2 regions of the Bacillus sp. LQ16 genome follow, and region 2 is predicted to be linked to the other one. Evidence: predicted binding sites of a transcription regulator. Region 2 holds the regulator's gene; the other holds the start of a gene.
What was found. The regulator LexA, encoded in region 2, represses DNA repair genes until DNA is damaged. The targets are predictions, from matches to a motif close to CGAACATATGTTCG.
Positions count from the first base shown of each region.

Region 1: ruvA (Holliday junction DNA helicase RuvA) is a predicted target of LexA. The motif match lies at 12,035-12,048, and genes of this name have one in related genera.

Region 1 is NZ_CM173491.1:4,297,614-4,314,289, reverse strand. Features, by position in the region: gene pheA (prephenate dehydratase) at 1-369, shown strand, start outside; gene AC3EMB_RS21750 (MOSC domain-containing protein) at 530-1,177, opposite strand; gene AC3EMB_RS21745 (transcription repressor NadR) at 1,257-1,799, opposite strand; gene AC3EMB_RS21740 (IscS subfamily cysteine desulfurase) at 1,799-2,941, opposite strand; gene nadB (L-aspartate oxidase) at 3,094-4,623, shown strand; gene nadC (carboxylating nicotinate-nucleotide diphosphorylase) at 4,643-5,476, shown strand; gene nadA (quinolinate synthase NadA) at 5,507-6,613, shown strand; partial or broken gene safA (SafA/ExsA family spore coat assembly protein) at 6,839-6,995, shown strand; gene AC3EMB_RS21715 (YhcN/YlaJ family sporulation lipoprotein) at 8,895-9,542, shown strand; gene AC3EMB_RS21710 (branched-chain amino acid ABC transporter substrate-binding protein) at 9,576-10,010, opposite strand; gene AC3EMB_RS21705 (BofC C-terminal domain-containing protein) at 10,441-10,971, shown strand; gene AC3EMB_RS21700 (iron-hydroxamate ABC transporter substrate-binding protein) at 10,986-11,930, opposite strand; gene ruvA (Holliday junction DNA helicase RuvA) at 12,119-12,736, shown strand; gene ruvB (Holliday junction branch migration DNA helicase RuvB) at 12,742-13,743, shown strand; gene AC3EMB_RS21685 (DUF2905 domain-containing protein) at 13,740-13,940, shown strand; gene queA (tRNA preQ1(34) S-adenosylmethionine ribosyltransferase-isomerase QueA) at 13,960-15,012, shown strand; gene tgt (tRNA guanosine(34) transglycosylase Tgt) at 15,025-16,164, shown strand; gene yajC (preprotein translocase subunit YajC) at 16,192-16,452, shown strand; gene AC3EMB_RS21665 (TIGR04086 family membrane protein) at 16,489-16,676, opposite strand, start outside.
Region 2 is NZ_CM173491.1:3,599,711-3,616,386, reverse strand. Features, by position in the region: gene AC3EMB_RS18105 (hypothetical protein) at 1-51, opposite strand, end outside; gene AC3EMB_RS18100 (trimeric intracellular cation channel family protein) at 151-774, opposite strand; gene hflX (GTPase HflX) at 867-2,141, shown strand; gene AC3EMB_RS18090 (methionine gamma-lyase family protein) at 2,134-3,405, shown strand; gene glnR (transcriptional repressor GlnR) at 3,580-3,969, shown strand; gene glnA (type I glutamate--ammonia ligase) at 4,018-5,352, shown strand; gene AC3EMB_RS18075 (PadR family transcriptional regulator) at 5,887-6,210, shown strand; gene AC3EMB_RS18070 (DUF1700 domain-containing protein) at 6,203-6,745, shown strand; gene AC3EMB_RS18065 (DUF4097 family beta strand repeat-containing protein) at 6,746-7,549, shown strand; gene lexA (transcriptional repressor LexA) at 7,641-8,261, opposite strand; gene AC3EMB_RS18055 (YneB family resolvase-like protein) at 8,403-9,059, shown strand; gene AC3EMB_RS18050 (DUF896 domain-containing protein) at 9,105-9,344, shown strand; gene AC3EMB_RS18045 (bifunctional metallophosphatase/5'-nucleotidase) at 9,385-10,968, opposite strand; gene AC3EMB_RS18040 (phosphate/phosphite/phosphonate ABC transporter substrate-binding protein) at 11,153-12,091, shown strand; gene phnC (phosphonate ABC transporter ATP-binding protein) at 12,187-12,960, shown strand; gene phnE (phosphonate ABC transporter, permease protein PhnE) at 12,957-13,751, shown strand; gene phnE (phosphonate ABC transporter, permease protein PhnE) at 13,751-14,554, shown strand; gene tkt (transketolase) at 14,851-16,676, shown strand, end outside.

The DNA.
Region 1 (16,676 bases), 700 kb from region 2:
ACAATTGTAAGACGTAGTATTCATACGCATAAAAATAATCACACACGTTTCCTAGTACTTCATAAGAAAAAGAAAGCAATACTCCCGAATAACGGAGAAAACCGCGGAGAGAAAACGACGCTTATGATAACGTTACCTGCAGATTATGCAGGTGCCCTATATCAAGTGTTATCAGCTTTCGCATGGAGAAAATTAAACTTATCAAAAATCGAATCGCGTCCGATGAAAACAGGTCTTGGAAATTACTTTTTCTTAATCGATGTCGATAAAGCATACGATGACGTATTATTGCCAGGCGTAACGATGGAACTCGAAGCACTCGGTTTTTCTGTTACTGTGCTGGGGAGTTATTCTTCTTATTGGTTGTAAGATGTAGATGGAATATTTGTATTTGCCTAATCGTCCATATCATTTCATTGCCTAGTATATTTTTTGATAGATTAATAAAATCCCACCTGCAAAAGGTGGGATTCTTTATCCCGCTATTTGCCGGGCAGCCCGATTGGTGAGGGCTGATTAAAGTTTCACTTTATTTTAACTTCGCAAGACGATCTTCTAACTGACCACGCCAAATATCAGCTAGTTCTGGAACAGCAAGAATTTTTTCAATGCCATCTTTATCTTTTCTATTATGAAAATAAATTTCGTTAGAGAACAAAACAGAAACATTGCCGGGTTGACGTTCTAGTAATGTAATTTTAGAATCTTTACGTACAGTACCTTCTTGAAGAACGCGGCATAGGTAGCCAGTAAATCCAGTTGCTACAATGCGCGGCAAAATGCCAGGGATGCCAAGACGTTTTGAAATTGTGCTACAAGGTACGCGAGCTTGCGTTACTTGAATGATTGCTTCGCCTAGTTGATATGTATCTCCGATGCATACGTCATGCTCTAACATATTTGTTACGGTAATGTTTTCACCAAATGTGGAAGCGGGAAGCGTAGTTTGAAATTCCTCTTCCCATAGTGCGTAATGCTCGTGTGGGTACACACAAACAGCACGATCAGGTCCCCCGTGATGTTTTAAATCCGCTACGTCATCACCACGAAATCCGTCTTTTGAGAGAAAGGCCTCTTCTGTAGGATCTTTACATATACCTGTTATCATTTCTTTATCTTCGCCATATTTCATTTGTTTCGGTTTGCCAATGCTAAAGTGAACGAGTTCAATTCCCATATTTGATCTCCTTTACGATTGATTACAATATTATAGCATTAAAAAAGCACAGAGAATGATAAAAACTCTGTGCTTTACATTAATAAACGAGAAATCCTGCTTTATCCAGTGCCTCACAAGCAGCATCTAATTTTTCTTTAGAATCTGCCTCGATTGTATGTAAGTGAATACCATCTGTTAGTTGTGAAAGATAGGAAGCATTTGTGTTTTCGATTTTTTGTAAATATTGCTCTACATCAAAGCGATTGCTTACCATAATGGATGCTGTTAAGTCACCGTATACAGGATGCTCAACTTTTACGTCTTTAATCGTAACGCCATGGTCAACAAGCATTGTAAGTTCCTGACGTACTTCTGCTGGTTTATGTTGGCATACAATTACGCGTTCGAAAGTTTGTTGCTTCTCTTGTGGCTTTAAATATAAATAACCTTGAGCAGTCGCAATAATTGGTTCGTTTCGTGCTTTAAGCAAGGAAATATCTTGCACGATAACTTGTCTACTTACGTTCGTCTTTTTCGATAGTTCATTCCCCGATAACGGTTCATTTGCAGCAAGAAGCCACTGGAGGATAAGCTGTCGTCTTTCTTCACCTAAAATCTTTTTTTGTTCATTTTGTTTCATTATGATTTAACACCTCTATAAAATTGATTTCCAATTGTGTGTAGTGCATGAATAGTAGTATCAATTTGATCTTTCGTTGTTTGTTGTCCGAAAGAGAAGCGGACATATTGTTTGGCCTCTTCATACGTTTTTCCAATTGCAAGCATAGTTTTCGAAGGTTCTTGTTTACCGACTTGGCAAGCACTTCCGGTGGAAATGGCAATACCATGACGATTACATTCTAGCATAGTATATTGACCTTCTATTCCTTTTATTGTAACCCCAACAATATGTGGTAAACAAGAAGTAGAATGACCTTCTACTTCAATTTCTAGCGGAAGTGTTTGTATTTGCTCTAAAAAGTAGGATCGTAACTCTTTAAAACGTAAACTTTCTTCCCATTGAGTTTTTAATATATTTTCAGCAGCTGTTAAAAAAGATGCGATGCCGGGAACATTTACTGTACCTGGGCGAAATCCTTTTTCGTGAGAAGTTCCTGGAAATACTTGTTCCCAGCGAGATTGCGGATTTATGTAGCAAGCGCCGACACCTTTTGGTCCGTATATTTTATGTGCTGAAACAGAAAGACTATCAATCCCCATCTCAAAAACATGGATAGGCAGTTTACCAAACGTTTGCACACAATCCGTATGAAATAAAACATTATATGTTTTTAAAAGTGCCCCGATTTTTGTAATGTTTTGAACGGTTCCGATTTCAGAGTTTCCATGCTGTATACTTGCTAGCACAGTATCTTCTGTAATAGCTGCCTCTAAATCTACTAAACAAATGAGTCCGCTTTTATCAACAGGAATTTCAGTGATCGTATAGCCTTTTGATTTTAGAGATTGAAAATAACTTCGAATGGATGCATGTTCCATAGGTGTCGTAATAATATGCTTCTTATTTCGGGCATTTAGAAGTGATTGAATCGCAAGATAGTTCGATTCCGATCCACCGCTTGTGAAAAATACTCCTTGTTCTTTGCCTCCAATCATTTCCGCAAATGTTTTTCGGCAAACTTGTAATAAAGAAGAAGCCGTTCCTCCAATATCATGTAAACTTTGTTCATTTCCGAAGTATTGCGAAGCTGCTTTCATATATGTTTGTAACGCTTCCTCGCTCATAGGTGTAGTAGCTGCATAGTCAAGATATATCATCATGTAAGTTCCTCTCTCTAGTAAGAGTTACATTTCTTTTACTTTTTAAATGGTAGTGAAAATAAGAATTATAAAAAAACTCTTGTCATTATTTTAAAACTATGTAAATATAGGTGTCAAGACAGTTGAAAAGTGTAAAGTAGGAGGCAACAATTATGCCAAGTGCAGATGTCTTAATTATTGGAAGTGGCGTTGCGGCACTTCGTGTTGCAAAAGAGATTTGTCACGAAAAGAATGTGATTATTATCACAAAGGAGACGAAACGTAATAATAATACACATTTAGCTCAAGGTGGAATTGCCGCAGCGGTAGCTACATATGACAATCCTAATGATCATTTTGAAGATACGTTAGTAGCAGGGTGTCATTATAACAATGAAGAAGTGGTCCGTTATTTAGTCGAGGAAGGACCGAAAGAAATTAATAACCTTATTGAAAGAGGAATGAAATTTGATGGAGATGAAACAGGTCCTCATCTTGGAAAAGAAGGAGCGCATCGAAAACGTCGTATTTTACATGCAGGTGGCGATGCAACAGGAAAGAATTTATTAGAGCATCTTATTCAAGAAGTAGCTCCATACGTTACGGTAGTGGAACAGGAAATGGTGCTTGATTTTATTATAGAAAAAGATAAATGTGTTGGGGCTTTAACTCGCAACAATAAAGGAGAACTGAAACGTTACAATGCAGATTATACGGTGTTAGCTTCAGGCGGTATTGGCGGTTTATACGCCTTTACTTCTAATGATGAGACAATTACAGGTGATGGACTTGCAATGGTGTACCGTGCAGGCGGAGAGCTTGTAGATTTAGAGTTTATACAATTTCATCCGACGATGTTATACGCGGGTGGGCGTTGTTCCGGCCTCGTGTCCGAAGCCGTTCGCGGAGAAGGAGCTGTCCTTATAAATGGCAAGGGGCAGCGTTTTATGATGGATATACATTCCGAACAGGATTTAGCGCCTCGTGATGTAGTCGCAAGGGCTATTCATGAACAGCTACTTGCGGGTGAAAAAGTGTACTTAAACATCGAAATGATTCAAAACTTTGAACAACGCTTTCCGACCGTGTCATCGATATGTAAAACGAATGGAGTCGATATAAATAAAAACCTTATTCCAGTCGTGCCCGGTACTCATTTTCACATGGGTGGCGTGAAAACGAACTGTGATGGAGAGACGTCTATTCCGAACCTATACGCAGTCGGGGAAGTAGCTTGTAATGGGGTTCATGGTGCAAATAGATTAGCGAGTAATTCATTATTAGAAGGTCTTGTGTTTGGAGGAAGAATCGGAAGGCACATTTTATCTAGAGAGACAAAAGAAAATGTGAACATGCTAGCCGAAAAAGAAGCAAAGTTTATCGTTCTGAATCATTTACCGACGAAAGAAGAAATACAAAAATGCATGATGAAATATGTTGGGATTGTGCGAACAGAGCAAAGTTTATCTTATGCGAAGAGATGGCTTAGTAAGTATGGTGTTCGAAATATGATATTACAACATGATGTTCTTACGAATGAAGAGATAACGCTTATTAATATGTTAACAGTTTGTGAGCTTATAGTTGTTTCAGCCCTGCAAAGAGAAGAAAGTATTGGCGGGCATTACCGAAGTGATTATCCAGATAGAAATATAGGAAATAAAGAGATTGTTCGAGTAAAGAGAAAACTACAACTTGTGTGATGAGGGGAAGAGGGGCTTTATGAACACGATAAAAGTTAAAGAAGCATTAAATCGATTTTTTTTAGAAGATATAGGAGAAAGAGATGTAACATCTCAGCTTATTTTTCCAGATAACTTACTTTCGAAAGGAACGTTTCTTGCGAAGGATACAGGGGTCTTTGCAGGACGTTTAGTAATTGAATCAGGATTTAAATTAATTGATGAGAGAATTGAAGTAGAGCTTCATAAAAAAGATGGGGATCTTGTAGAAAAAGGCGAAATCATTGCAACTGTGCAAGGGCCAATTGCATCGTTATTAACAGCAGAGCGCGTTATATTAAACGTTATTCAGCGTATGAGCGGAATAGCGACGATGACGCGTAAAGCGGTTCTTGCTTTAGATAGTAGCCATACTCGCATTTGTGATACGCGAAAAACGATGCCAGGACTACGTATGTTTGATAAGTATGCAGTCGTGTGTGGTGGTGGATTTAATCATCGCTTCGGTTTATATGATGGTGTCATGATTAAAGACAATCATATTGTGTTTGCTGGTTCTATTACAAAAGCTGTTACATCAGTGAAAGAAAAGTTAGGACATATGGTGAAAGTAGAAGTAGAAACAGAAACTGAGGAACAGGTGAGAGAGGCTGTTGCTGCTGGTGCGGATATTATTATGTTCGATAATCGTACGCCAGATGAAATCCGGGAGTTTTCGAAAATTGTACCAAGCGCTATCGTTACAGAAGCTTCAGGGGGCATCACAATTGAAGATTTATCGAAATACGGAAAAACAGGGGTAGATTATATTTCACTTGGAGCGTTAACACATTCAGTGAAAGCACTTGATATTAGTTTCAATATTGAAGGGTAAGGAAAGTGGCTTAGAGGGGGAGAAACGTATATGAGTATTTTAGAACAAGTACAGCCAATTGAAACGATGTTACCAGAGCGTTATTACACGATGTCAACGGAAGATATGGAAAAGCGTGTTCGTGAAATTAAAGAGAAGATGGGGAAAATGTTATTCATTCCAGGGCATCATTATCAAAAAGATGAAGTGGTACAATTTTCAGATGCAGCAGGGGATTCACTTCAGCTTGCGCAAGTTGCAGCGAGCAATAAAGACGCAAAATATATTGTGTTTTGCGGGGTGCACTTTATGGCGGAAACAGCAGATATGTTAACGACAGATGATCAAGTTGTCATCTTACCAGATATGCGTGCAGGTTGTTCGATGGCGGATATGGCAGATATTGAACAAACAGAAAGAGCGTGGAAAGAGTTAAAGAAATTATTTGGAGATACGATGATTCCGTTAACATATGTGAACTCTACAGCTGCAATTAAAGCGTTTTGTGGTCGTAACGGAGGAGCAACAGTAACTTCTTCTAATGCAAAGCAAATGGTATCTTGGGCGTTTACTCAAAAAGAGCGTCTCGTCTTTTTACCAGACCAACATTTAGGGAGAAATACAGCGTACGATTTAGGTATCCCGTTAGATAAAATGGCAGTATGGGACCCACACACAGATTCATTAGAGTACGATGGGGAGATAGAAGAAATTCAAGTGATTTTATGGAAAGGGCATTGTTCTGTTCATCAAAATTTTACAGTGAAGAACATTGAGAGCGTACGAAAAAATCATCCTGATATGAATATTATTGTACATCCAGAATGTTGCTATGAAGTTGTAGCTGCTTCAGATTATGCAGGCTCAACGAAATATATTATTGATATGATTGAATCGGCGCCATCTGGTAGCAAATGGGCGATTGGTACAGAAATGAATTTAGTGAACCGAATTATTCAGCAACATCCAGATAAAGAAATTGTTTCACTTAATCCATTTATGTGTCCATGCTTAACGATGAACCGAATTGATTTGCCTCACTTATTATGGGTACTTGAAACGATAGAAAGAGGAGAAGAAATTAACGTTATTAGCGTAGATAAACAAGTAACGGCAGAAGCGGTTCTTGCATTAAATCGTATGTTAGAGCGTGTGTAAAGCAACGGTATTCCCGTTGCTTTTTTTCATACATATAATCATAACAAGAACAAAATGGGCATACATTGTTTTGAAGAAATCATTGTGGTTCTTTATGCTTATTCCACTTCGAATGATATTGAAAATCGAAGAAGTGATAAAAGTGAAAAGAAGTTAATGTTATTTAGAAAGAGTTACTTCATGAGATTTGTTACTTATAGATAAGTTATACAGGAGGGGGAAAATTTGAAAATTCATATCGTGCAAAAAGGGGATACCCTTTGGAAAATTGCGAAAAAGTACGGAGTGGATTTTGATACGTTGAAAAAAACAAATACACAACTTAGTAATCCAGATTTAATCATGCCAGGTATGAAAATTAAAGTGCCATCCAAGAGTGTTCACATGAAACAACAGGCTGGGGCAGGCTCAGCGCCTCCAAAGCAATACGTAAAAGAAGTGCAGCAAAAAGAATTTGCAGCAACACCAACTCCGCTTGGAATAGAAGATGAAGAAGAAGTTACGTATCAATCAGCACCAATTACACAGCAGCCAGCTATGCAACAAACACAAAAAGAAGTGCAAGTAAAACCGCAGAAGGAGATGCAAGTAAAGCCGCAAAAAGAAGTACAGGTGAAACCGCAAAAAGAGGTGCAAAAAGAACAGCCAATTCAAAAAGAGAAACCAGTTGAAAAACCGTCTGTTATTCAAAAACCACCTGTGATAGAAAAACAAAAACCGGCGGAAAAAGAAAACACGAAGTTTTCGGTAAATGTATTGCCACAGCCGCCACAACCACCAATAAAACCGAAAAAAGAATATAAAATTTCAGATGTAATAAAAAAAGGAAGCGAGTTAATTGCTCCTCAAATTAGTAAAATGAAACCTAACAATATCATTTCTCCGCAAACGAAAAAAAATAATATAGTATCGCCGCAAGTGAAGAAAGAGAATGTAGGGAATATAATATCGCCACAAGTGAAGAAAGAAAATGTAGGAAATATAGTATCGCCGCAAGTGAAGAAAGAAAATGTAGGAAATATAGTATCGCCGCAAGTGAAGAAAGAAAATGTAGGGAATATAGTATCGCCGCAAGTGAAGAAAGAAAATGTAGGGAATATAGTGTCACCGCAAGTGAAAAAAGAAAATGTAGGGAATATAGTGTCACCGCAAGTGAAGAAAGAAAATGTAGGGAATATAATATCGCCGCAAGTGAAGAAAGAAAACGTAGGGAATATAGTATCGCCAAATGTATCGAAAGAAAATGTAGTTATTCCACAAGTCATACCGCCAAATATTCAAATGCCAAATATTCAAATGCCAATTATGGATAACAACCAGCCACCGAATATAATGCCAATGATGGATAACAATCAAATGCCGAATATGATGCCAATGATGGATAACAATCAAATGCCGAATATGATGCCAATGATGGATAACAATCAAATGCCGAATATGATGCCAATGATGGATAACAATCAAATGCCGAATATGATGCCAATTATGGATAACAACCAACCACCGAATATGATGCCAATGATGGATAACAATCAAATGCCGAATATGATGCCGATAATGGATAACAATCAAATGCCGAATATGATGCCAATTATGGATAACAACCAACCACCGAATATGATGCCAATGATGGATAACAATCAAATGCCGAATATGATGCCGATAATGGATAACAATCAAATGCCGAATATGATGCCAATGATGGATAACAATCAACCACCGAATATGATGCCCTATCAAATGCCGTATCAGCAGCCCATGATGCCGCCGAATCCGTATTATCAACAACCAAATCCATATCAAATGCCATATCAGCAAGGAGCGCCGTTTGGCCCGCAATATACGTCTATGCCAAACCCAAATATGATGCCAATGGATAATAATATGCCGCCGCTTGTGCAGGGTGAGGAAGATTGTGGATGCGGAGGAGAAAGTAGACTATATAGTCCACAACCAGGTGGTCCGCAATATGCGAATCCTTTATATTATCAACCAACTCAGTCTGCATATGCACCACAGCCAGGAACGATGTATTATCAACCAGATCCACCAAATGTATTTGGAGAGCCCGTTTCAGAAGAAGAGGACGAAGAAGAAGTTTAAAAAGGCGGGAGTATTCCCGCCTTTTTTGCATGCGTGTTAATTAAGAAAATGCAGTTTTTTTATGAGGTGCTAGAAAATTCCCAGTGAAATATTAACAGTGTAAAAACCTTCTCTGTTACTCATCATAAGAGGGAGCTTTTCAGTAGAGAAGCTCATTCTAACAGAGGGGGTTTTTGTATTGAATACGAAAGTAAAAGTGATTGCTGCTTCTTTGTTAGTTACCAGTGCATTAGCTGCATGTGGTACACCAAAAGATAACAATGCAATGGATGGACGTAACTACAATTACGAGCGTACATCTTATAATGATACACACCAGTATCGTGATAATGTAACGCGTAATGATCGTTATACAGATTATGTAACATATAGAAATGGTCGTAACGATACAGGATATAATAATTATTACCGCGATGTAAATTATAATGGCCAAATTGCTAATCCACATCCAACACGTAATATTACAATGAACAATTCATACATTAACAATGATGGTAAAACAGCAGAAAGAATTACAAATCGTGTGAAACGTATGAATAACGTAGACCGTGTGTCTACAGTTGTATATGGAAACGATGTAGCGATTGCGGTAAAACCACGTAATCCAGTATCGAATGAAACAGCGCTTGCAAATGAAGTTCGTCAAGCTGTTGCAAATGAAGTTGGAAACAGAAACGTATATGTTTCTGTAAGAAATGATATGTTTACTCGTGTCGATGCAATGAGTACTCGTCTACGTAACGGTACAGTTACAAACGATTTTAATCGTGACATAGTGAATATGTTCCGAGACATTCGTTACGGTTTAACTGGTACAGTACGATAGCAAAACAAAAGAGGAAGGGGTAGCCCTTCCTCTTTATTCATCGTTGTCTTGTAAACGACGTTTTTTAATAAAATAACCAACGGAGTAAGAAACTAAAAAGCATATGAAAAGAATACTACCTGTTAAAATAGCTTCAAACAGTGGTCTTTCTGGACTGAAAATAATATAAATAATAGCCATAACGATTCCTACAATAAGGGAGCGGAAGACAAGTTTATAATAAGGAGTTAATTTTATTTCCTTTTCACTTTCTTCTACATCGATTGAAACACTTAACTGTAAATAACTAAGGACGATACTTGTAAGAATAAATAATAGCCATAATGGAGATTTCGTAATTTGATCCATTCCTTCAGTGAATCCGATATAGCCTAAAATGCCAATTATACCAAGCGATTGAAAAAGAAAGGCAATACGTATGTTTTTTAATGTTTTCAGAATGAGACGTTCATCCTTTATTTTTTTCACAATATCCATCTCCTGTTTATTATGATTTCGCTGTTATATTAATTGTAACATATACATTACTTTTATCAATTTATAATTTACATACTATTCAGTTGGATAAAAGAGGGAATAAAATATTTTTATAAACATGTTGCACTTATACTTTATTAATGTTATATTAACAAAGCGATGAGCTAATTTACGTAAGACGAGAGATATGCTTAAGTGCTAAACACGCGAATGTGGTCGCCTGGTCTCTCGCCGTAAACGCATCAAGACGCCTGCTTTGCAGGCGTCTTTCATTTTATATAAAAGTAAATGATACATGCAGATGAGGTAAACCCTTATCTGCATTTTTTATTTTTCGAAAGAAATGTAATATGGATAAAACCACCATTTCCGGAAAAACTACTAATGAAAGTATGATCTTGCCTAAAAGAGGTGAACGGAAATGAAATGGATACTGATTGCGATGCAAGCTTTCGTTATGATGTTTTGTTTCGTTTATGAAACGAATGTGAAGGCGGAAGGGCCAGTACCAGAAGTAACGGAAAAAGAACCTGAGGTTACAATTTTATTAGAGCGTATGTATGTTGATGGAGAAGTAAGTGAGGAAATACTTACAGAAAAAGTAGCGGATTTAGAAAAGTTTTTACAGCAATATAAAGAATGGCAACTTGTTGATCGTGATGATGTACAAATCGTATTACAAAAGAAAGTTGATGATATTTCTCCGTTATTGAAAACGAGCGGGTATTTTGGTGTTTCAGAGGAAGGGATATTACAAATTTTCAAAGGTGTGCCAAAAAGTGATAATGCGATCCATTCTTTCTTTCAAATTGATATGAAAAAGCTTGAGAGTTATGAGCGTGCGAAATTGAAGCGTGGTATTCGGATTAAATCAAAAGAAGGTTTTGTAAAGACGATTGAAAAAATGAAACAATACGCAGTGCAAAATAAGAAAAAAAGCAGCTCATGGTGAGCTGCTTTTTTTTCTTATTTGTTTTTAGCTAAAATTTCTTTTGCGATTTCATCAATTAGCATATCTTTTCCGATTGGATTGAATGCTTTCGTATTGAAGACTTCATTTGATACTTCATATACGTGATTATTTTTAACTGCTTTATTGTCTTTCCAAACGGCACTGTTTTTGTAGTCTTCGTAAACTTTATCAGCTTCGCCGCCGAAGTTTACAATAAACATTTGGTCAGGCTGGAATGCAACTAGACCTTCTAGTGATACTTGCGCCATCGTTTGTTTTAAATCCGTACCTTTTGTTGCTGGAAGTTTTAAGTCATTAAAGATGATGTCACCGTATCCGAAGCTACCATATACACGGAAGTTTTGTGGTGTAACTGCAACGAACATAAAGTTCTCATCTTTTGTTTTCTCTTTAATTTTTTTAGATAAAGAGTCTGCTTTCTTATCGTAGTCTGCAATCCATTTGTCTGCTTTCTTCTCTTCGTCAAATAGCTTACCTACTTCTTTAAACTTACCACGCCAGTCTTCTAAGTTTGTTTCTAGAACAACTGTAGGTGCAACCTTTTCTAGTTGATCATAAATTTTTAATTGACGGTTGTTTAAAATAATTAAGTCTGGTTTTAAAGCAGTAACAGCTTCTAAATCAACTTTAGGTGCCCAGTACCAACCAACTGCTTTTACTCCATCTAATTTGTCTGTTAAGTGATTTTGGATTTTATCTTTATATGTATTTGCTGTACCAACAGGTTTGTGTCCAAGAAGTAATAGTTCTTCTGTTGATCCAGATAAGTCAACAATTCTCTTTGGATTTACTGGAATTGTAGCTTCACCTTTAGCATGTTTTATAACTTTTGTTTTCGGTTGTTCTTTTGCTTTTGATTCTTCTTTTTGAGAAGAACAGCCAACGATAGAAAGAACAACAAGCATAATAGTAAATAAAATAAATAGCTTACGTTTCATCCTGATGTAACCCCTTTAATTAGTATTGATAATCATTATCGACCTCTGTATATTAAGGTGCTTTAACCTTTCTGTCAATGGAAAATAACAGAAGTTTCAAGTGGAGAACATTTGTTGGGGCAGTCTCGCTTTTCTATCATTAAATATGTTAAAATGGAATACATGATTTAAGAGGGAGAGATCGTATTTTGTTTGAATATGTTACAGGTTACGTGGAGTATGTAGGGCCGGAATATGTCGTAATTGACCATAATGGAATTGGTTATCAAATTTTCACACCGAATCCGTATGTATTTCAAAGAAGTAAGCAAGAAATCCGTGTCTATACATATCATTATGTGAGAGAAGATATTATGGCACTTTACGGGTTTAAAACACGTGAAGAGCGTTTATTATTTACAAAGTTGTTAGGCGTGTCTGGCATTGGGCCAAAAGGCGCTCTTGCAATTTTAGCTTCTGGTCAAACAGGACAGGTCGTTCAAGCGATTGAGCATGAAGATGAGAAGTTTTTAGTGAAATTCCCAGGCGTCGGAAAGAAAACAGCACGCCAAATGATTTTAGATTTAAAAGGAAAACTAGCAGATGTCGTACCAGATGCATTTGTGGATTTATTCTCAGACACAGAACGTTTTGATGAGAAGAAAGGTTCATCAGCTGAGCTTGATGAGGCACTGGAAGCTCTGCGCGCACTTGGATACGCAGAACGCGAAGTTTCTCGCGTTGTACCAGAGTTATTAAAAGAATCATTAACGACGGATCAGTATATTAAAAAGGCACTTAGTCTTTTACTAAATGGTAAGAGGTGAGTATAATGGACGAACGTCTCCTTTCAGGGGAATCTGCATATGAAGATGCGGATTTAGAATATTCATTACGGCCACAGACGCTCCGTCAGTATATTGGCCAAGATAAAGCGAAACATAATTTAGAAGTATTTATTGAAGCAGCGAAAATGCGTGAAGAAACGTTAGATCACGTGCTTTTATATGGACCGCCAGGTCTTGGTAAAACGACGCTTGCGAATATTATTGCAAATGAAATGGGCGTTAATGTTAGAACAACTTCAGGTCCCGCTATTGAAAGACCAGGAGATTTAGCTGCTGTATTAACAGCGCTTCAGCCAGGGGATGTATTATTTATTGATGAAATTCATCGTTTGCATAGATCAATTGAAGAAGTATTGTATCCTGCGATGGAAGACTTTTGCCTTGATATCGTAATTGGAAAAGGGCCTTCAGCACGTTCTGTACGCCTAGATTTACCGCCATTTACATTAGTTGGAGCAACGACACGCGCCGGAGCATTATCGGCACCGCTTCGTGACCGCTTCGGTGTACTTTCAAGGTTAGAGTACTACACAGTAGATCAGCTTTCTGCGATTGTTGAACGTACAGCAGAAGTGTTTGAAGTTGAAATCGATTCGTTAGCTGCATTAGAAATTGCAAGACGTGCTCGTGGTACACCTCGTATTGCGAATCGTCTTTTAAGACGTGTACGTGATTTCGCGCAAGTTCGTGGTAACGGAACGGTTACGATGGAAATTACGCAAATGGCATTAGAGCTACTGCAAGTAGATAAATTAGGTCTAGATCATATTGATCATAAATTACTGCTTGGTATTATTGAGAAATTCCGTGGTGGTCCAGTTGGATTAGAAACGGTTTCAGCAACAATTGGAGAAGAATCTCATACGATTGAAGATGTGTATGAGCCGTATTTATTACAAATTGGCTTTTTACAACGAACGCCAAGGGGCCGAATTGTAACGCCGCTTGCGTATGAACATTTCGGAATGGAGATGCCAAAAGTATGATGGAGATGCCCAAAATGCTTATTACAGCGGGAATTTTACTCATCGTTGTTGGATTAGCTTGGAAGTTCATTGGCAGGCTTCCAGGCGATATTTTTGTGAAAAAAGGAAACGTTACCTTTTATTTTCCTATCATTACATGTATTGTGTTAAGTATTGTACTATCTTTTATTATGTATATAATAAATCGATTTAAATAAGAAATAGGTGGATATAGCTATGGATATAAATCTGTTTGATTTTCATTTACCAGAAGAACTTATTGCACAAGTCCCGTTAGAAGATCGTGAAACATCAAGATTAATGGTGTTAGACCGTGAAACAGGTGATATTGAGCATAAACATTTTACGGACATTCTTTCTTACTTACATGAGGGGGATTGCTTAGTTTTAAATGAAACGAAAGTTATGCCTGCTCGTTTGCACGGTGTGAAAGAAGATACAGGCGCGCACATTGAAGTACTTCTTTTAAAACAAGAAGAAGGCGATAAGTGGGAAACGCTTGTAAAGCCAGCGAAACGTGTAAAAGAAGGAACTGTTATCTCTTTTGGCGAAGGGAAATTAAAAGCAACTTGCACAGGAACTGCAGATCAAGGTGGACGTCAGCTTGAATTTTCATATGACGGCATCTTCTATGAAATTTTAGATGAACTTGGGGAAATGCCACTTCCTCCATATATTAAAGAGACGCTAGAAGATCGCGATCGCTATCAAACAGTATATGCGAAAGAAATCGGTTCAGCAGCAGCGCCGACTGCGGGACTTCACTTTACAGAAGAGTTACTTGAGAAGTTAAAGCAAAAAGGCGTTCAGTTGGCATTCATTACACTTCACGTAGGGCTTGGAACATTTAGACCAGTTTCTGCAGACACGATTGAAGAACACCATATGCACGCAGAATATTACCATATGTCTGAAGAGACAGCGGCATTATTAAATCGTGTGAAAGAGAATGGTGGACGTATTATTACTGTAGGTACGACATCAACTCGTACGTTAGAAACAATTGCAACAGATCATGACGGTAAGCTTTGCGCCGCTTCTGGATGGACAGATATTTTCATGTATCCGGGATATGAATTTAAAGCAATTGATGGTTTAATTACAAACTTCCACTTGCCGAAATCAACATTAATCATGCTTGTAAGTGCATTTGCAAATAGAGATAATGTACTTCATGCTTATAATGAAGCAGTAAAAGAAAAATATCGTTTCTTTAGCTTCGGTGATGCAATGTTCGTTGCATCTCACGCTAAAATGAGAAACAAATAAAAGGAGTAAGTTATGACAGCAATTCGTTATGAATTTATTAAGACATGTAAACAAACGGGTGCCCGTTTAGGTCGTGTGCATACACCGCACGGTTCATTTGATACACCAACATTTATGCCAGTTGGTACACTTGCGACAGTTAAGACAATGTCACCGGAAGAATTAAAAGCAATGGATTCTGGCATTATTTTAAGTAATACGTATCATTTATGGCTACGTCCAGGTCATGAAATTATTCGTGAAGCAGGCGGCTTGCATAAATTTATGAACTGGGATCGTGCAATCTTAACAGACTCTGGTGGTTTCCAAGTATTCAGTTTAAGTGACTTCCGTCGTATTGAAGAGGAAGGCGTTCACTTCCGTAATCACTTAAATGGAGATAAATTATTCTTATCACCAGAAAAAGCGATGGAAATCCAAAATGCATTAGGTTCGGATATTATGATGGCATTTGATGAGTGTCCGCCATTCCCGGCTACTTTTGAATATATGAAGAAATCTGTAGAGCGTACGAGCCGCTGGGCAGAACGTTGCTTAAAAGCGCATGAACGTCCGCAAGATCAAGGTTTATTCGGTATTGTACAGGGCGGGGAGTACGAAGAGCTTCGTCGTCAAAGTGCGAAAGACCTTGTTTCAATGGACTTCCCTGGTTACGCTGTAGGTGGTTTATCTGTTGGTGAACCGAAAGATATTATGAACCGTGTACTTGAGTTTACAACACCACTTCTTCCAGATAATAAGCCTCGTTACTTAATGGGTGTAGGTTCTCCTGACTCATTAATCGATGGTGCAATTCGTGGTATTGATATGTTTGACTGTGTACTTCCAACTCGTATCGCTCGAAATGGTACATGTATGACAAGTGAAGGTCGACTCGTTGTAAAAAATGCGAAATTCGCAAGAGACTTCGGTCCGCTTGATCCAAACTGTGATTGCTACACATGTAAAAACTACTCACGTGCGTATATTCGTCATTTAATGAAATGTGATGAAACGTTCGGAATTCGTTTAACGTCTTATCACAACCTTCATTTTCTGTTAAACTTAATGGAGCAGGTGAGACAAGCTATTCGTGAAGACCGTCTTGGCGATTTCCGCGAAGAGTTCTTTGAACAGTATGGCTTTAATAAACCGAATGCTAAAAACTTCTAATACATAATTTAAAAGGAGGAACAAAAGATGAATGCAGGTATGATGAATATCGTTATGATCGTTGCGATGTTTGCGATTTTCTATTTCTTATTAATTCGCCCGCAACAAAAACGTCAAAAAGCAGTTGCTCAAATGCAAAGTGAGTTAGCAAAAGGTGATGCTATCGTAACAATCGGTGGTTTACACGGTACAATCGAATCAGTAGATGAGACGAAAATCGTTATTAAATCTGGTGGTTCACACTTAACTTTCGATCGCAATGCGATTCGTGAAGTTGTGAAAAACTAATGTGGAAGGCCCTGCATGAAATGTGCAGGGCCTTTTTTAGTTACTTTGCTTTGACATATTTACACCGAAAATACCACCGAGTGTACTCGCCCCCATTAATGCTAATTGATAAAGTAATTGTGAGTTCGATAAGGTTTGAGAAAAGCCTAAATAGTTAACTAGAAAGACGAGTATAGTGAATGTGAGCCCTGTTGTGAAACCTACTAGCCAACCTTTTCCTTGAG
Region 2 (16,676 bases):
AAATTGGTTTACTGAACTTTTTTGAGCTCCTTTATTAACGTGGTTTGTCATTTGTATTCACCTCACTTTAAAAATTAGTATAAACATTATATAAAGAAAAAATCGTTAGAAAAGAAAAACCTCTTTACGATATGTAAAGAGGTTAGATTGCTATTTATGCATTGAACGTTCTTTCGTTTCGATACGTCTGTGCGGTAAATGCCATTTGTAATGAATAGAAACCATGCGGAAGCAAACAATTAAAATGAATAAAATGTAAAGGGCCCAATCGCTAACAATAATTTGAGCGCCAATTAAGAAACCTGCTAAAATTGTCCAAAAGGCATATACTTCAGCTCGAAGAACGAGAGGTTTTCTGCGGGCTAAAAGGTCGCGAATGATACCGCCGCCGATACCAGTTAAAACAGCTGCCACGATTGTGGCGCTAATTGGTAAATTTAATTTTTGAGCATATAATGCTCCTTGTACAGCAAATGCTGATAAGCCGATAGCGTCAGTGATATTTTCCCACTTTTTCCAATGTCTAATTAACTTATTTGGAAAAAGAAAAATAATAGTCATTGATAAAAGTGCGATTTGGAATAACATGTCTTGTTGCCAAAACGCGACAATCGGATAACCGATTAATAAATTACGAAGGGCACCTCCCCCAAATGCGGTTGCCATTCCTAAAATATACACCCCGAAAATATCATAATCCTCTTCCATTGCAACAATGGCTCCGCTTAGTGCGAAAGCGATTGTGCCTATGATGCTAAAAATCTCCCATGCCATGAATTTTCTCCCCCGCTAACTAGATGAAATGTGCTTCCTCTGCTATTATATTAGAAGGTTTAAATTTCGAAAAGGATGAGTGAACATATTTGATGGAAGAAAAAGAAAAAGTCATATTAGTAGGCTGTCAATTGCCGCAAGATGATGATGAAAAATTTATGCATTCCATGAAAGAGCTTGCATCACTAGCTAAGACTGCGAGAGCGGAAGTGTTAGTTTCAACAACGCAAAAACGACCGAAGTTTCATCCGGCTACTTACATAGGTAAAGGGAAATTAGAAGAGCTTACAATGCTAACTGAAGAATTAGAGCCGGATGTTATTATATTTAATAATGAATTAACGCCGAGTCAAATTCGGAATTTATCCTCAGTATTAGATGCGAGAGTAATTGATCGAACGCAACTAATACTAGATATTTTTGCGCAACGTGCGAAGTCGAGGGAAGGTAAGCTTCAAGTAGAATTAGCTCAGTTGCAATATACAATGCCACGTCTTATGGGGCAAGGGTTGTCCTTATCACGTCTTGGTGGTGGTATTGGAACGAGAGGACCGGGTGAGACGAAACTTGAGACGGATCGTCGTCATATTCGATCGCGTATTGATGAAATAAAGAAACAACTTGCAGTTGTTGTGGAACACCGAAAAAGATATCGTGAGAGAAGAAAAGACAATAAAGTATTTCAAATTTCATTAATAGGCTATACAAATGCAGGGAAATCGACACTGTTTAATAGATTAACGGAAGCTAATACGTTTGAAGAAAACCTTCTGTTTGCAACACTAGACCCAACGACGAGGAAGATGCCCTTACCTTCTGGTTATACAGTATTACTAACTGATACTGTTGGTTTTATACAAGATTTACCCACTTCATTAATTGCTGCTTTTCGTTCAACACTGGAAGAAGCGGGGGAAGCAGATGTTATTTTACATGTAGTTGATTCTGCGGATCCTAACTACATAGGGCATGAAAAAACAGTAAAACGATTATTATCAGAACTTGAAATTAATCATATTCCTATTATTACGTTATATAATAAAAAAGATGAATTACATCAAAACTTTATTCCGTTTCCGAAAAGTGATTTCTTAATGACTAGCGCTTTTGAAGAAAGTGATGTATTGCGTATAAAAGAAGCGATAGAAATGAAAATGAAGAAAGAAATGGATCGTTATCGAGTAGAAATCCCTCCGAGTGAAGGTAAGTTATTAACGCTTTTAAAGACGGAAACGCTATTAGCAAAGATGGAGTTTCTGGAAGATAAATTTGTATATGATTGTGCAGGGTATATTTTTACTCATTCATCGCTTAATGTGCAATTAAAGAGATTTTTAGTGGAAGAAGGAGAAAATAAAAATGTTTGATCGTTTGAAAAATGGAGAAAAAATTGCTCCAATCGTAAAAGAAGTAGAGAGTCAGATTACAGAAGTACATAAACGTGCGGATGAAGTAATTGAAAGTAATCAGTTTCGTGTATTAGAAAGTTTTCGTAAACATAAAATTAGTGACTCGCATTTTATCCCGACGACAGGTTATGGTTATGATGATATTGGCCGTGATACGTTAGAAAAAGTGTATGCTGATGTATTTGGGGCGGAAGCTGGACTTGTTCGTCCGCAAATTATTTCAGGTACTCACGCTATTTCTACAGCGTTATTCGGTATTTTACGTCCAGGAGATGAGTTATTGTACATTACTGGGAAACCGTATGATACGTTAGAGGAAATCGTTGGTGTGCGTGGGAAAGGTGTAGGTTCATTTAAAGAATATAATATTGGTTACAATGCAGTTCCGCTAACTGAAGGTGGGCTTGTTGATTTTGAAGCTGTTGCAGCAGCGATTCATAGTAATACGAAAATGATCGGTATTCAGCGCTCGAAAGGTTATGCTACTCGTCCATCGTTTACTATTTCTCAAATTAAAGAGATGATCGCGTTTGTTAAAGAAATTAAACCTGATGTTGTTGTGTTTGTAGATAATTGTTATGGGGAGTTTATTGAAGAGCAAGAGCCGTGTCATGTTGGTGCAGATTTAATGGCGGGTTCGCTTATTAAAAACCCAGGCGGGGGAATTGTAAAAACTGGTGGTTACATTGTCGGTAAAGAACAGTATGTTGAAGCGTGTGCATATCGTTTAACATCTCCGGGAATTGGTGCGGAAGCTGGAGCGTCTTTATACAGTCTGCAAGAAATGTATCAAGGGTTCTTCTTAGCGCCACATGTTGCAGGACAAGCGCTGAAAGGTGCAATTTTTACAGCTGCGTTTTTAGAAAAGTTAGGAATGAACACGTCACCAGCGTGGAATGCACCAAGAACAGACTTAATTCAATCTGTTCAATTTGATGATAAAGACCGTATGGTTGCCTTCTGTCAAGCGATTCAATATGCATCTCCAATTAATTCGCATTTTACTCCGTATGCAAACTATATGCCAGGTTATGAAGATGATGTAATTATGGCGGCGGGAACATTTATTCAAGGTGCAAGTATTGAATTATCTGCTGATGGTCCGATTAGACCACCGTATGTTGCATATGTGCAAGGTGGATTAACGTATTCGCATGTTAAAATTGCGATTTGTTCTGCGATTGATGAATTGATTGAAAAGAATTTATTAACAATTTCTTAAAGGGGAGCTGTCGATATCGGCAGCTTTTTTCGTATAAAAGTAACGATTTATGCGATTAGAAAAAAGAATGAAAAAATTTATAAAAAAATCATGTAAGAAAAGCTAACATCTATTGACACTAAACATAACATGTTATAAAATGAGAAGCAGTTAAGGCGAAGGAGGAACTGAAAAATGAAAGAAGATAGACGTTCTGCCCCGCTGTTTCCAATTGGTATTGTTATGGATTTAACACAATTGTCTGCACGTCAAATTCGCTACTATGAAGAGCATAATCTTGTTTCTCCAACCCGTACAAAGGGGAATCGTAGATTATTTTCATTTAACGATGTAGATAAGTTGTTAGAGATTAAAGATTTGTTAGATCAAGGCTTGAATATGGCTGGTATTAAGCAAGTGTTACTAATGAAAGAAAATCAAACAGAAGCAGTGAAAGTAAAAGAAGAAACGAAAGAAATTTCAAAAACTGAGCTTCGCAAAATACTTCGAGATGAACTACAACATACAGGTAGATTCAATCGAACTTCATTGCGACAAGGTGACATTTCAAGATTTTTTCACTAAAGATAACTGATTCTGAAGGCGATTAGAGGGACTAAGGAGGAATTTATAATGTCTAGATACACAAAAGAAGATATTTTCCGTTTGGCGAAAGAAGAGAATGTAAAGTATATCCGTTTACAATTTACGGACCTTTTAGGGGTAATTAAAAACGTAGAGATTCCAGTGAGACAATTAACGAAAGCTCTTGATAACAAAATGATGTTTGATGGATCTTCGATTGAAGGTTTCGTACGTATTGAAGAATCTGATATGTATTTATATCCTGATTTAGACACTTGGGTAATTTTCCCTTGGACAGCTGAAAAAGGTAAAGTAGCTCGACTAATCTGTGATATTTACAATGCAGATGGCACTCCATTTGATGGAGACCCACGTAACAATTTAAAACGTGTGTTAAAAGAAATGGAAGCTTTAGGGTTTTCAGACTTCAATCTTGGACCAGAGCCAGAATTCTTCCTATTTAAGGTTGATGAAAAAGGAAATCCAACATTAGAACTAAACGATAACGGTGGATACTTCGACCTTGCGCCGATGGATCTAGGGGAAAACTGTCGTCGTGATATCGTTCTTGAACTTGAAGAAATGGGATTTGAAATTGAAGCATCTCACCATGAGGTTGCTCCAGGGCAGCACGAAATTGACTTTAAATATGCAAATGCAATTCGCTCATGTGATGACATTCAAACATTCAAACTTGTTGTAAAAACAATTGCTCGTAAACATGGTTTACACGCAACGTTTATGCCAAAACCACTATACGGTGTGAACGGTTCAGGTATGCACTGTAACTTATCATTATTTAAAAATGGTGAGAACGTATTCTTTGATGCAAACGGTGACTTACAATTAAGTGATGATGCTCGTCACTTCATCGCAGGTATTTTAAAACATGCACCAGCATTTACAGCGATAGCAAATCCAACTGTAAACTCATATAAACGTCTAGTACCTGGATATGAAGCGCCTTGTTACGTAGCATGGTCTGCACAAAACCGTAGCCCGTTAGTACGTATCCCTGCATCTCGTGGTATTAGTACACGCGTAGAAGTACGTAGTGTTGACCCAGCTGCAAATCCATATTTAGTAATGGCTACATTATTAGCTGCAGGTCTTGATGGAATTAAAAACAAATTAACTCCACCAGCTGCAGTAGACCGTAACATCTATGTAATGACAAAAGAAGAGCGCGAAGAAGCAGGTATCGTTGACTTACCAGCAACATTAGCGCAAGCATTAGTTACATTACAATCTAATGAAGTAGTATGCGGTGCACTAGGAGAACACTTACTTGAGCACTTCATCGAAGCGAAAGAGATTGAGTGGGATATCTTTAGAACACAAGTTCACCAATGGGAACGCGATCAATATATGTCTCTTTACTAAGAGGCTTGAACCCTTGATACAACTCGTATCAAGGGTTTTTTAATTCCCTATTATTACAATTTTATATGGTTGCAAAATGAAAAACAGCCACATAAAAGCCTTGATACTACGGTATCAGGGCTTTTTTAGTGAAGTTATTGGATATGTTAACTACTAGATAATGGATTGTTTTTGGTTATTTTGAATCATGTTACTAAGAAAATCTTTTCAAAAGAATTGATCTTATCTTTTTTAATCACTTGTGCTAAAACTTAATAATTCTTTACTGCCTTGTACAACGCGAGCGATGATTTTTATGTCCTCATCTGCAAGGCTATAAGTTTGTGGCTTGTGAATCAGATTATTACTCAATGATATTAACGTAATGATGCTCAGTTATAACACAGTCTTATTCAGAATTTCGTTAGTTCATTTTCTAAATTTAGGGAATAAATATAGCTTAGTACCTTGCAATAAATAATACTAAGTGGTATATTATGGATAAAACAGGTACCGTGTATTGAACAGTACTAAGATAGGAAAGGAGGATAACACTTGAACGTTCAGTTTAAAAAAGGTGTGCTTGAACTTTGTGTATTAGCACTTGTAAAACGTAAAGATAGTTACGGTTATGAACTTGTTCAGCAAATTTCTAATAAATTTTTAATATCGGAAGGGTCAGTATATCCTTTGTTACGTCGTTTGACGAAAGAAGGGTATTTTCAAACGTATTTAAAGGAATCTACAGAAGGGCCACCTCGTAAATATTATCAATTAACAGAGCAAGGGGAGACGCAATTTCATTTGTTGGTAACAGAATGGCGTGATTTTGCGAAAGGGGTACAAGAAATTATTGAAGGGGTGGAATGGGATGAGTAAAGAAGGGTTTCTTAAAGAATTATCAAGTTATCTTAGAAAGTTACCAGAGGAAGAGAGGCAAGATATTTTATTGGATTATGAAGAGCACTTTCAGTTTGGACTAGAAGAGGGGAAAACTGAATCAGAAATAATTCAGGGCCTTGGTTCTCCGAAAGTAATCGCAAAAGAGTTACTTGCGATGTATCGCTTCGATGAAATGAAAAAAAATCCATCGACTTCAAATGTGACAAGAGCTGTTATGGCAGCGATTGGACTTAGTTTGTTTAATTTTATTATTGTGTTAGGCCCGTTAGTCGCAATTGTTGCTTTTATATTTTCTTTTTGGATTGGTGGTATTGCTAGTGTAGTAACACCATTTTTCGTTATTGGAAAAGTATTTATGGGTACTTTTATATGGTTGGATCTTTTCGTTAGTATAACGTTTGTTGGAGTAGGTTTATTGTTGTGTATTATCGCTTTTTATAGTACAAAGTGGTTTAAGAGATTGTGTGTACGATATGTAATATGGAACTTCAAAATGATAAAAGGAGAGTAAATGATGAAAAAACTATTTTTAATCGCTATCGCTTGTATCATTATTGGAGTAATAGGAATTTCCCAAACATATGAAAAAGCAGTACAAACTGCTGAAAAAGGCGATAAAGAAGATGTAATTAAAAACGAAACATTAAAAAATATAGAAGTTAAGTTAGATGCCGGAGATATTGTTATCCAAAAATCTCCTGATTCTTCTTTTTATGTAAAGCAATCAGGAGATGTACGTAAACAAGAGATTCGTATTGCAGAAGATGGTGACACATTAAAAATTATTGGGGAAAGAGAAAAAGGTGCTTCATTTGATTTTTCTTTTTATGATTTTAGGTTTCAAACGTCTAAATTGACTCTCCTTGTGCCCGAACGCTCTTATCAAGATGTAAAAGTAAATTCATCTGCTGGACAAATCGAAATGAGTGATGTGAAAAGTGATAGCGTAAGTGTTAGAACACTTGCTGGAGAAGTAGAGTTGAAACAAGTAACGGCTAAGAATGTGGAGGGATCGACAAAAGCTGGTGAGGTGAACTTTAAGAAGGTATTAGGGAAAGTGACCGCAAAAACAACAAGTGGGGAAATAAATATTCAAGATCATGATTCCAAGTATAATCTAGAAGCAAGTTCAACTGCGGGAGATATAGATATTACTTTATCGGAAAAACCACAAGATGCGGTAATTACTGGGCAAAGTGCTGCCGGAGATGTAACAATTTTTAATGAAGAAAATAATAACGTAACAATTGGCAATGGTAGTAAAAAGATTAGCGGTAAAACGGCTGCGGGAGATGTGACGATTGAAACTCGTTAATAAGAAATAGAATGTATGGAAATCTATCAAAATACAAAAAAGAAGATAATTACCGTATATAAATAAGGTAATTATCTTCTTTTTATTATTTTTAATGTAAATCACGATATACGCCAATTACTTTCCCGATAACTGACACTTGTTTTAAAATGATAGGTTCTAATGAAGAGTTTTCTGGTTGTAGACGGAAATGGTCTTTTTCTTTATAGAAACGTTTAACAGTTGCTTCGTTATCTTCTGTTAAAGCGACTACAATTTCACCATTATATGCAGACTGTTGTTGGCGAACAACAACTAAATCTCCATCGAAAATACCAGCTTCAATCATACTATCTCCAGAAATACGTAACATGAACACTTGGTCTGCTCCAGCAACAATACTAGCTGGAAGTGGGAAATGTTCCTCTACGCTTTCGACCGCTGTAATTGGTAAACCGGCAGTAACTTTTCCGACAATTGGAACTTGAATAACAGATTGTGTTTCCGTATCCATTCGGTCTTCACCTAAAATTTCAATGGCACGTGGTTTTGTTGGATCGCGTCGAATGTATCCTTTTTCTTCTAATCGTGATAAATGTCCGTGCACTGTAGAACTAGAAGCGAGGCCGACTGCTTGACCAATTTCACGTACGGAAGGTGGATATCCTTTTTCTTGTACTTTTAGCTTAATAAAGTCGAGAATGTCTTGCTGGCGTTTCGTTAACTTTTCCATGTTTTCTAACACCTCGTTTTCTTTCATTTTTCTTATTAATAAGTATAACATGTGAAAAAACATTCTACAAACATAAGTTCGAACAAATGGCGGATTTATGTTACACTATAGGGAAATAATAGGGAGAAAGAGGGGTTCAAAATGAATGCAATTATTTATGCACGTGTGAGTACAACGAAAGAAGCGCAAGAAACATCATTATTACGTCAAAAAGATGAATTATTGCATTTAGCTGAGCGCTATCAAATGAATGTTACTAAGGTGATTGAAGAGCAGGCTAGTGGATATACAATTGAACGTGACGGTATATTAGAGGTGCTGGATACAATTCGAGACGAACAAATTGATGTGTTACTTATACAAGATGAAACGCGCCTTGGTAGAGGAAATGCGAAGATCGCATTAATGCATTGTTTACATAAAGAAGGCATAAAAGTATATACGCATACACATAATGGTGAATTACAATTGTCGGATTCTGATTCGATGGTATTAGATATTATTGGTATTGTTGAAGAATATCAAAGAAAGATTCATAATTTGAAAATTAAACGAGGTATGCAACGTGCAGTAGAAAAAGGTTATCGTCCAGAAAATAATTTAAAAAATCGTCATTTAAGTGTAGGAAGAGAGAAAAAAGAAGTGCCAATTGAGGAAATTGTACGTTTGCGAAAAAGTGAACTCACGTTTGAAGAAATTGCAGCAACATTACGTGGATTTGGTCATAATGTTTCAAAGGCGACTGTACATCGTAGATATGTAGAGTATACGAAGCAATTGCTTGATAAAGAAGAGTAACTATTGTATGATAATAATCAGTTTTGATTAGAAGGGGGATTCGAGATGATTAATCACGAACTCGTTGAACGCATTAACTTCTTAGCGAAAAAAGCAAAAGCTGAAGGTTTAACTGAAGAAGAGCAACGTGAGCGTCAATCGCTACGTGAACAATATTTAAAAGGATTTCGTCAAAATATGTTAAACGAACTTAAAGGAATTAAAGTTGTTAACGAAGAAGGTACAGATGTCACACCGACGAAATTAAAAGCTTTAAAAAAGCAAGATAATGCAAAATTAAATTAAAAGATGGGCGAAGCCCATCTTTTTTTATTTGTAAAAATCGTTATTTAATAACTTTCCAGTTGTTATTAACTGTTGCTTCTATCGTTTTATGTTCCAATATATAATTAGCGATAAGTTCAGACATATCTGTGGGTATATCTTTTACTACCGGTTTGTTTTGAAACATAAAGAAATTTCCCCCGCCACTTGCACGATAATTATTCATTACAACTTCATATTCTTCATTCATATTAAGAGGAGCACTGTTATGCTGTAAAGATTCTACTCTTTCACCAATTGGTTTTGAAATGTTTAATACATATGAAATCCCTTCCCACATATCATAATTATAATGTTGTGGTTTTGGTTCTATGTAGGTAGGACTTACGATGATGGATCCATCTGTTTTTAATGTGAAATAAGAAGCAGAGAGTTCAAGAGCGGCTTTTATATCAGCTCCAGTTATTCTAATTACTTTTAATGTGTTTGGATAAATATAATTAGAAACGATGTCACGCATTGTTACATGTTCCGGGAAACCTGGAGATGTATTATGGAACAAACTTGTACAAGAAATTGATACCTTAGCTATATCCATCTGTATTTTATTTATGAATTCGATAAAAGGATGATCGTGCAAACGAGTTTGCATAGCATCTGAAATTTGCATGTCCCCCTGAATGATTCCAATAGGTTGATCAAGCCACTTTTGTGTTTTCTCTTCGTAATCGGCTACCAATGAAAGTACATCTTGGTCCGCTTCAATTCCTTGTACAGATAATAATTCAGAAGAGCTCTCTTTTTTTACCCATTTACGTTTCGCTTTTTCGAATGTTACTTTTACTTTGCCGACTGAGTGTCCATTGCATCCGGTCTGTAAAATTGTTACACCGTTAGCCATTGTGTGAGAAATTTCTCGGTGTTGATGACCTGTTAGTAAAAGATCTATGCCTTCAATTTCATGGCACATTGCATATCCTTGGTTTTCACCTGTTAACACTTCAGTAGGTTCCCCGGTTTGTAAATCTTTTTCAAATCCACCGTGATAGGCTACGACTAATAAATCGGGTTTCTCATGTTCGCGAATATAAGAAACCCATTTTTTTGTAGTCTTTAATGCATCTTCAAATAGTAAATCTTTAATGTGATGGGCCTGTTCCCAATTTGGGATGTAATGTGTTGTTACCCCTAAAATAGCGATTTTTATATTGGATTCAATCTGTTTGATTAAATAAGGTTTTCCGAAATAAGGTTTGTTTATGTTTTTATCTAATATGTTTGCTGATAGGTACGGGAAGTTCGCAGTAGTCACAGCATTATTTAATATATTCATCCCGTAATTAAATTCATGATTGCCGATAATTGCAGCGTCATATTGTAAGTAATTCGCTAATAAGGACATTGGATTTTTTTTGTTTTTTTCGTATGTAACGTAATGATAAGTAAATGGTGTTCCTTGAATAAAGTCGCCATTATCAATTAAAAGAACGTTTGTATTTTGGGAACGTTCTTTTTTTATAAGAGTAGAAATTTTAGCTAAACCAAGTTCTGCTGGGGAGTTATCTTGGTAGTGAATAGGATAAACAGTGCCATGTATATCGCTTGTTAATAAGATGTTTAAAGTTACAGTTTGATTTTGTTCCAATATGACTCACCTTTTCTATTGTTATCTTCCAATTAATCATATCAAATATGTGAAGTGAATTTTGATGTGAATGTATAGAATGTGTAAAGATTCTGTAAATAACCAATTGTGTATCAAAATATGTGATATATTTCTTCATGTTTACGGAAGGTTATTTTATAACAAGAAAAATGGAGGCATTAATATGTTGAAAAAAGTTTTTGCAATGAGTACAACAGTTGTACTAGCGGCCGGATTATTAAGTGGCTGCGGGACGAAAGAGTCCAGTGCAAGTAAAAATGAAGATACGAAAAAAGGTTATGTACCAAAGACCTTAAATGTTCAATTTGTTCCTTCTCAAAATGCGGATACGTTAGAGGCAAAGGCAAAACCATTGGAAAAGCTATTAAGCGATAAATTAAATATTCCGGTAAAAGTTAGTATTTCAACGAACTACAATACAATTGTAGAAGCGATGGCATCTAAACAAGTAGATGTAGGATTTTTACCGCCAACAGCGTACGTATTAGCACATGAAAAGAAGGCTGCAAATGTAATTTTACAAGCACAACGTTTTGGAGTAGAGGATGAAACAGGAGCTCCTACAAAAGATTTAGTAGATTATTATAAATCTGAGTTTGTTGTTAAAAAAGACTCTAATATAAATAGTGTAAAAGATTTAAAAGGTAAAAAGATTGGTTATCAAGACGTAACATCATCAGCAGGGTATGTATGGCCTGCAGCTGTTCTATTAAAAGAGGGAATTGATCCGTTAAAAGATGTGAAACCTGTTACATTAAAAGGTCACGATCAGTCGCTTATTGCTCTTTTAAATGGTGACGTAGATGCAGCTGTTGTATTCCAAGATGCTCGTAATATTGTAAAAAAAGATTATCCGAATATATTCGAGCAAACGAAAATAGTGAAATTTACGGAGAAAATTCCAAACGATACGATTTCGGTACGTTCTGATTTAGATGAAGAGTGGAGCAAGAAATTACAGGATGCTTTCATTGAAATTGGAAAAAATGAGGAAGGCCGTAAAATCATTAAAGAAGTATATTCTCATGAAGGATATATTAAATCTGATGATAGTAAATTTGATATTGTTCGTGAATATGGAAAGACAGTGAAGACGCAATAATACATAGTGAAATGGCGGCTAGCCGGAAGGTGTGAGATTTCAGTTAGTTTGCCGTTTTTTAGTTATTGATAATACATTGAAAGTAGGTAAGATGTGTGATAGAGTTTCGAAATGTTTCCAAAATGTATCCGAATGGCACAAAGGGATTGAATAATATAAATTTAAAGATTCAAAAAGGTGAGTTTATTGTAATGGTCGGATTATCCGGAGCTGGAAAATCTACACTTCTCAGATCCGTAAATCGTCTTCATGAGATTACCGAAGGAGAAATCATTATTGAAGGTGAGTCTATTACTTCTGCGAAAGGAAAAGGATTAAGGCGTATGCGCCGGGATATCGGTATGATCTTCCAAAGTTTTAACCTTGTAAAGCGATCAACAGTATTAAAAAATGTATTAGCTGGTCGTGTTGGATATCATTCCACATTACGTACAACGTTAGGTTTGTTTCCGAAAGAAGATGTGGAGCTCGCATTTCAAGCATTAAAAAGAGTGAATATTTTAGAAAAAGCATATGCGCGTGCTGATGAATTATCAGGAGGACAACAGCAACGTGTATCGATAGCTAGAGCATTGGCGCAAGAAGCAAAAATCATATTGGCAGATGAGCCTGTTGCATCGTTAGATCCACTTACGACAAAGCAAGTGCTAGATGATTTGAAAAAAATTAATGAAGATTTTGGAATCACGACAATTGTAAATTTACATTCTATTGATTTGGCTAGACAATATGCGACACGCATTATCGGATTACATGCAGGAGAAATTGTTTTTGACGGTTTAGTAGAAGAAGCAACGGATGAAAAATTTGCTGAAATTTATGGGGACGTTGCTCAGAAAAGCGAATTATTAGAGGTGGCAGTAAAATGAATGACGTGACGATATATTCAAATGAAATACCGAAGCCGCCGAGTAAATTGAAACATATGTTAACGTTTATTTTAGTTATTTTAATGCTGTGGAGTAGTAGTGTACAAGTAGATGCATCATTTTCAAAACTGGTAGACGGTTTTCCAAATATGGTAGATCTATTGAAAGAAATGGTGCCACCTGATTGGAGTTATTTTCAAGTTATTACAACAGCGATGTTAGATACAATACGTATGGCGATTATTGGGACGACCTTAGGAGCGATTTTAGCTATTCCACTTGCATTGTTTGCAGCAAGTAATGTGTTTACTAACACATTTTTATACAGTCTAGCTCGAATGATTTTAAATTTTATACGAACAATACCAGATTTATTATTGGCGGCTATTTTCGTAGCGATTTTTGGAATTGGGCCACTTCCAGGTATTTTGGCTCTTACTTTTTTTTCAATTGGACTTGTAGCGAAATTGTTGTATGAATCAATTGAATCAATTGACCCTGGCCCACTAGAAGCGATGACAGCTGTAGGGGCTACTAAGGTACAATGGATTGTTTATGGAGTCATTCCACAAGTAAAAGCACACTTTGTTTCCTATGTACTATATACATTTGAGGTGAATGTACGTGCAGCGGCTGTCCTAGGTTTAGTAGGAGCAGGTGGTATTGGACTATATTATGATCGTACACTTGGATTTTTACAATATCAACAAACTGCTTCTATAATTATCTATACCCTTATTGTTGTTTTGTTAATTGACTACATTAGTACATTGTTGCGGGAGAAACTATAATGAATAGAACGACGATGATTGTGCCAAAACCGAAGAAACCGAGTATATATCGCTGGATTATTTTAATAGCACTTACAGTTGTATATGTATGGGCCTTTTCAGGAGTACCATTAGAAGGGATAAAGGACACAGCAGGTGAAATCACGAAAGCAATTATGACAGGGATATTAAATCCAGACTGGTCGTATGTATCTTTGCCAGATGGTGAAGATTTATTACATGGATTAATTGATACGTTGGCAATTGCGATATTAGGTACATTTATTTCTGCATTTTTATCTGTTCCGTTTGCCTTTTGGGCGGCAACGAATATGAGTAGTGGAAAATTAACTTCAGGATCTGGGAAATTTGTACTTAGTTTTGTTCGTACGTTTCCTGAATTAGTTATGGCTCTTTTATTTATAAAAGCTGTTGGTCCAGGCTCTTTTGCAGGAGTATTAGCTTTAGGATTACATTCTATTGGAATGTTAGGGAAACTATATTCAGAAGGAATTGAAAACATAGATAAAGGACCGACGGAAGCGTTGCTAGCAACAGGAGCAAACCGTTTTCAAATACTTTGGTATGCAGTGTTACCACAAGTGTTACCAGATTTTCTATCGTATACGTTATACAGATTTGAAATTAATGTAAGATCCGCTGCGATTTTAGGGGTTATTGGAGCGGGAGGGATTGGTACACCTTTAATTTTTGCGCTGAGTTCACGGAATTGGTCTCGTGTTGGTATTATTTTATTAGGTATTATTTTAATGGTAATTATAATTGATTTGATTTCAAGTTCGATTCGGAAACGGATTGTTTAACTTATTTGAAAAGCATCGAAGTTAGATGCTTTTTTATGTTTTTAAAAACGTATTTAAAAAAGTAAGAATAGAAGAAATTTGTATAAATATACAGATAATTCTCTTTCTTTTTAAAATAAAAATAATGAAAAAGTATGTCATATTGAATGCCCATACATTCCCGGAAACATTGATTTTTTTATAAAAAATCAAAAAAATATCAACATATTTGTCGATACATGTTGTATAATCTTGCGTGGGAAGCTATCATATAAATGTATAAAACGTTTACTAATATAAGCGAAGGGAAGAATAGCATGTCACATTCAATCGAACAACTTTCTATCAACACGATTCGCACATTATCCATCGATGCGATTGAAAAAGCAAACTCTGGTCACCCAGGAATGCCAATGGGTGCAGCACCAATGGCTTATACATTATGGACTCAATTTATGAAACACAATCCAAATAACCCAACGTGGTTTAACCGTGATCGTTTCGTATTATCTGCAGGTCATGGTTCAATGTTATTATACAGCCTACTTCACCTATCTGGTTATGATGTAACAATGGATGACTTAAAGAACTTCCGTCAATGGGGAAGCAAAACTCCAGGACATCCTGAGTACGGTCATACAGCTGGTGTAGATGCAACGACTGGTCCACTTGGACAAGGTATTGCAACTGCTGTAGGTATGGCAATGGCTGAAAGACATTTAGCTGCTAAATATAACCGTGATGCGTATAATGTAGTAGATCATTATACATACGCTATTTGTGGTGATGGAGATTTAATGGAAGGCGTTTCTGCTGAAGCATCTTCATTAGCTGCTCATTTACAATTAGGTCGCCTTGTTGTGCTTTATGATTCAAACGATATTTCATTAGATGGCGATTTAAATCGTTCATTCTCTGAAAGTGTAGAAGATCGTTACAAAGCATACGGATGGCAAGTAATCCGTGTTGAGGATGGAAACGATATTGAAGCAATCGCGAAAGCAATTGAAGAAGCGAAAGCTGACGAAAAACGCCCAACGCTAATTGAAGTAAGAACGACAATTGGTTTCGGTTCTCCAAACAAATCAGGAAAATCAGCTTCACATGGTTCTCCACTTGGTGTAGAAGAAACAAAATTAACGAAAGAAGCATATGCTTGGACTGCTGAGCAAGATTTCCACGTAGCAGAAGAGGTATACGACAACTTCCGTAAAACAGTACAAGATGTTGGTGAAACTACGCAAGCTGAGTGGAACACTATGCTAGGTGAATATGCACAAGCATACCCAGAATTAGCAAACGAATTCCAAGCAGCAATGAACGGTCAACTTCCAGAAGGTTGGGAGCAAAACTTACCAACTTATGAATTAGGATCAAAAGCAGCAACTCGTAATTCTTCTGGTGCTGTAATTAATGCAATTGCAGAGTCTGTACCATCATTCTTCGGTGGATCTGCTGACCTTGCTGGTTCTAACAAAACATACATGAATAACGAAAAAGACTTTACAAGAGATGATTACAGCGGTAAAAACATTTGGTACGGTGTACGTGAGTTCGCAATGGGTGCAGCAATGAACGGTATTGCATTACATGGCGGTTTAAAAACTTACGGTGGTACGTTCTTCGTATTCTCTGATTACTTACGTCCAGCAATTCGCCTTGCAGCATTAATGCAATTGCCAGTAACGTATGTATTCACACATGACAGTATCGCTGTTGGTGAAGATGGTCCAACACATGAACCAGTCGAGCAATTAGCAGCGCTTCGTGCAATGCCGAACGTTTCTGTTATCCGTCCAGCTGATGGTAACGAATCTGTTGCAGCTTGGAGACTGGCTTTAGAATCTACAAACAAACCAACTGCTTTAGTATTAACTCGTCAAGACCTTCCAACATTAGAAGGTGCAAAAGATGATACGTATGAAAAAGTAGCAAAAGGTGCATATGTAGTTTCTGCAAGCAAGAAAGAAACGGCTGATGTTATCTTACTTGCAACTGGATCTGAAGTAAGCCTAGCTGTTGAAGCTCAAAAAGCATTAGCAGCAGACGGTGTTGACGCAGCTGTTGTCAGCATGCCATCTATGGATCGTTTTGAAGCTCAAACTGCAGAGTACAAAGAATCTGTATTACCAAAAGCAGTAAC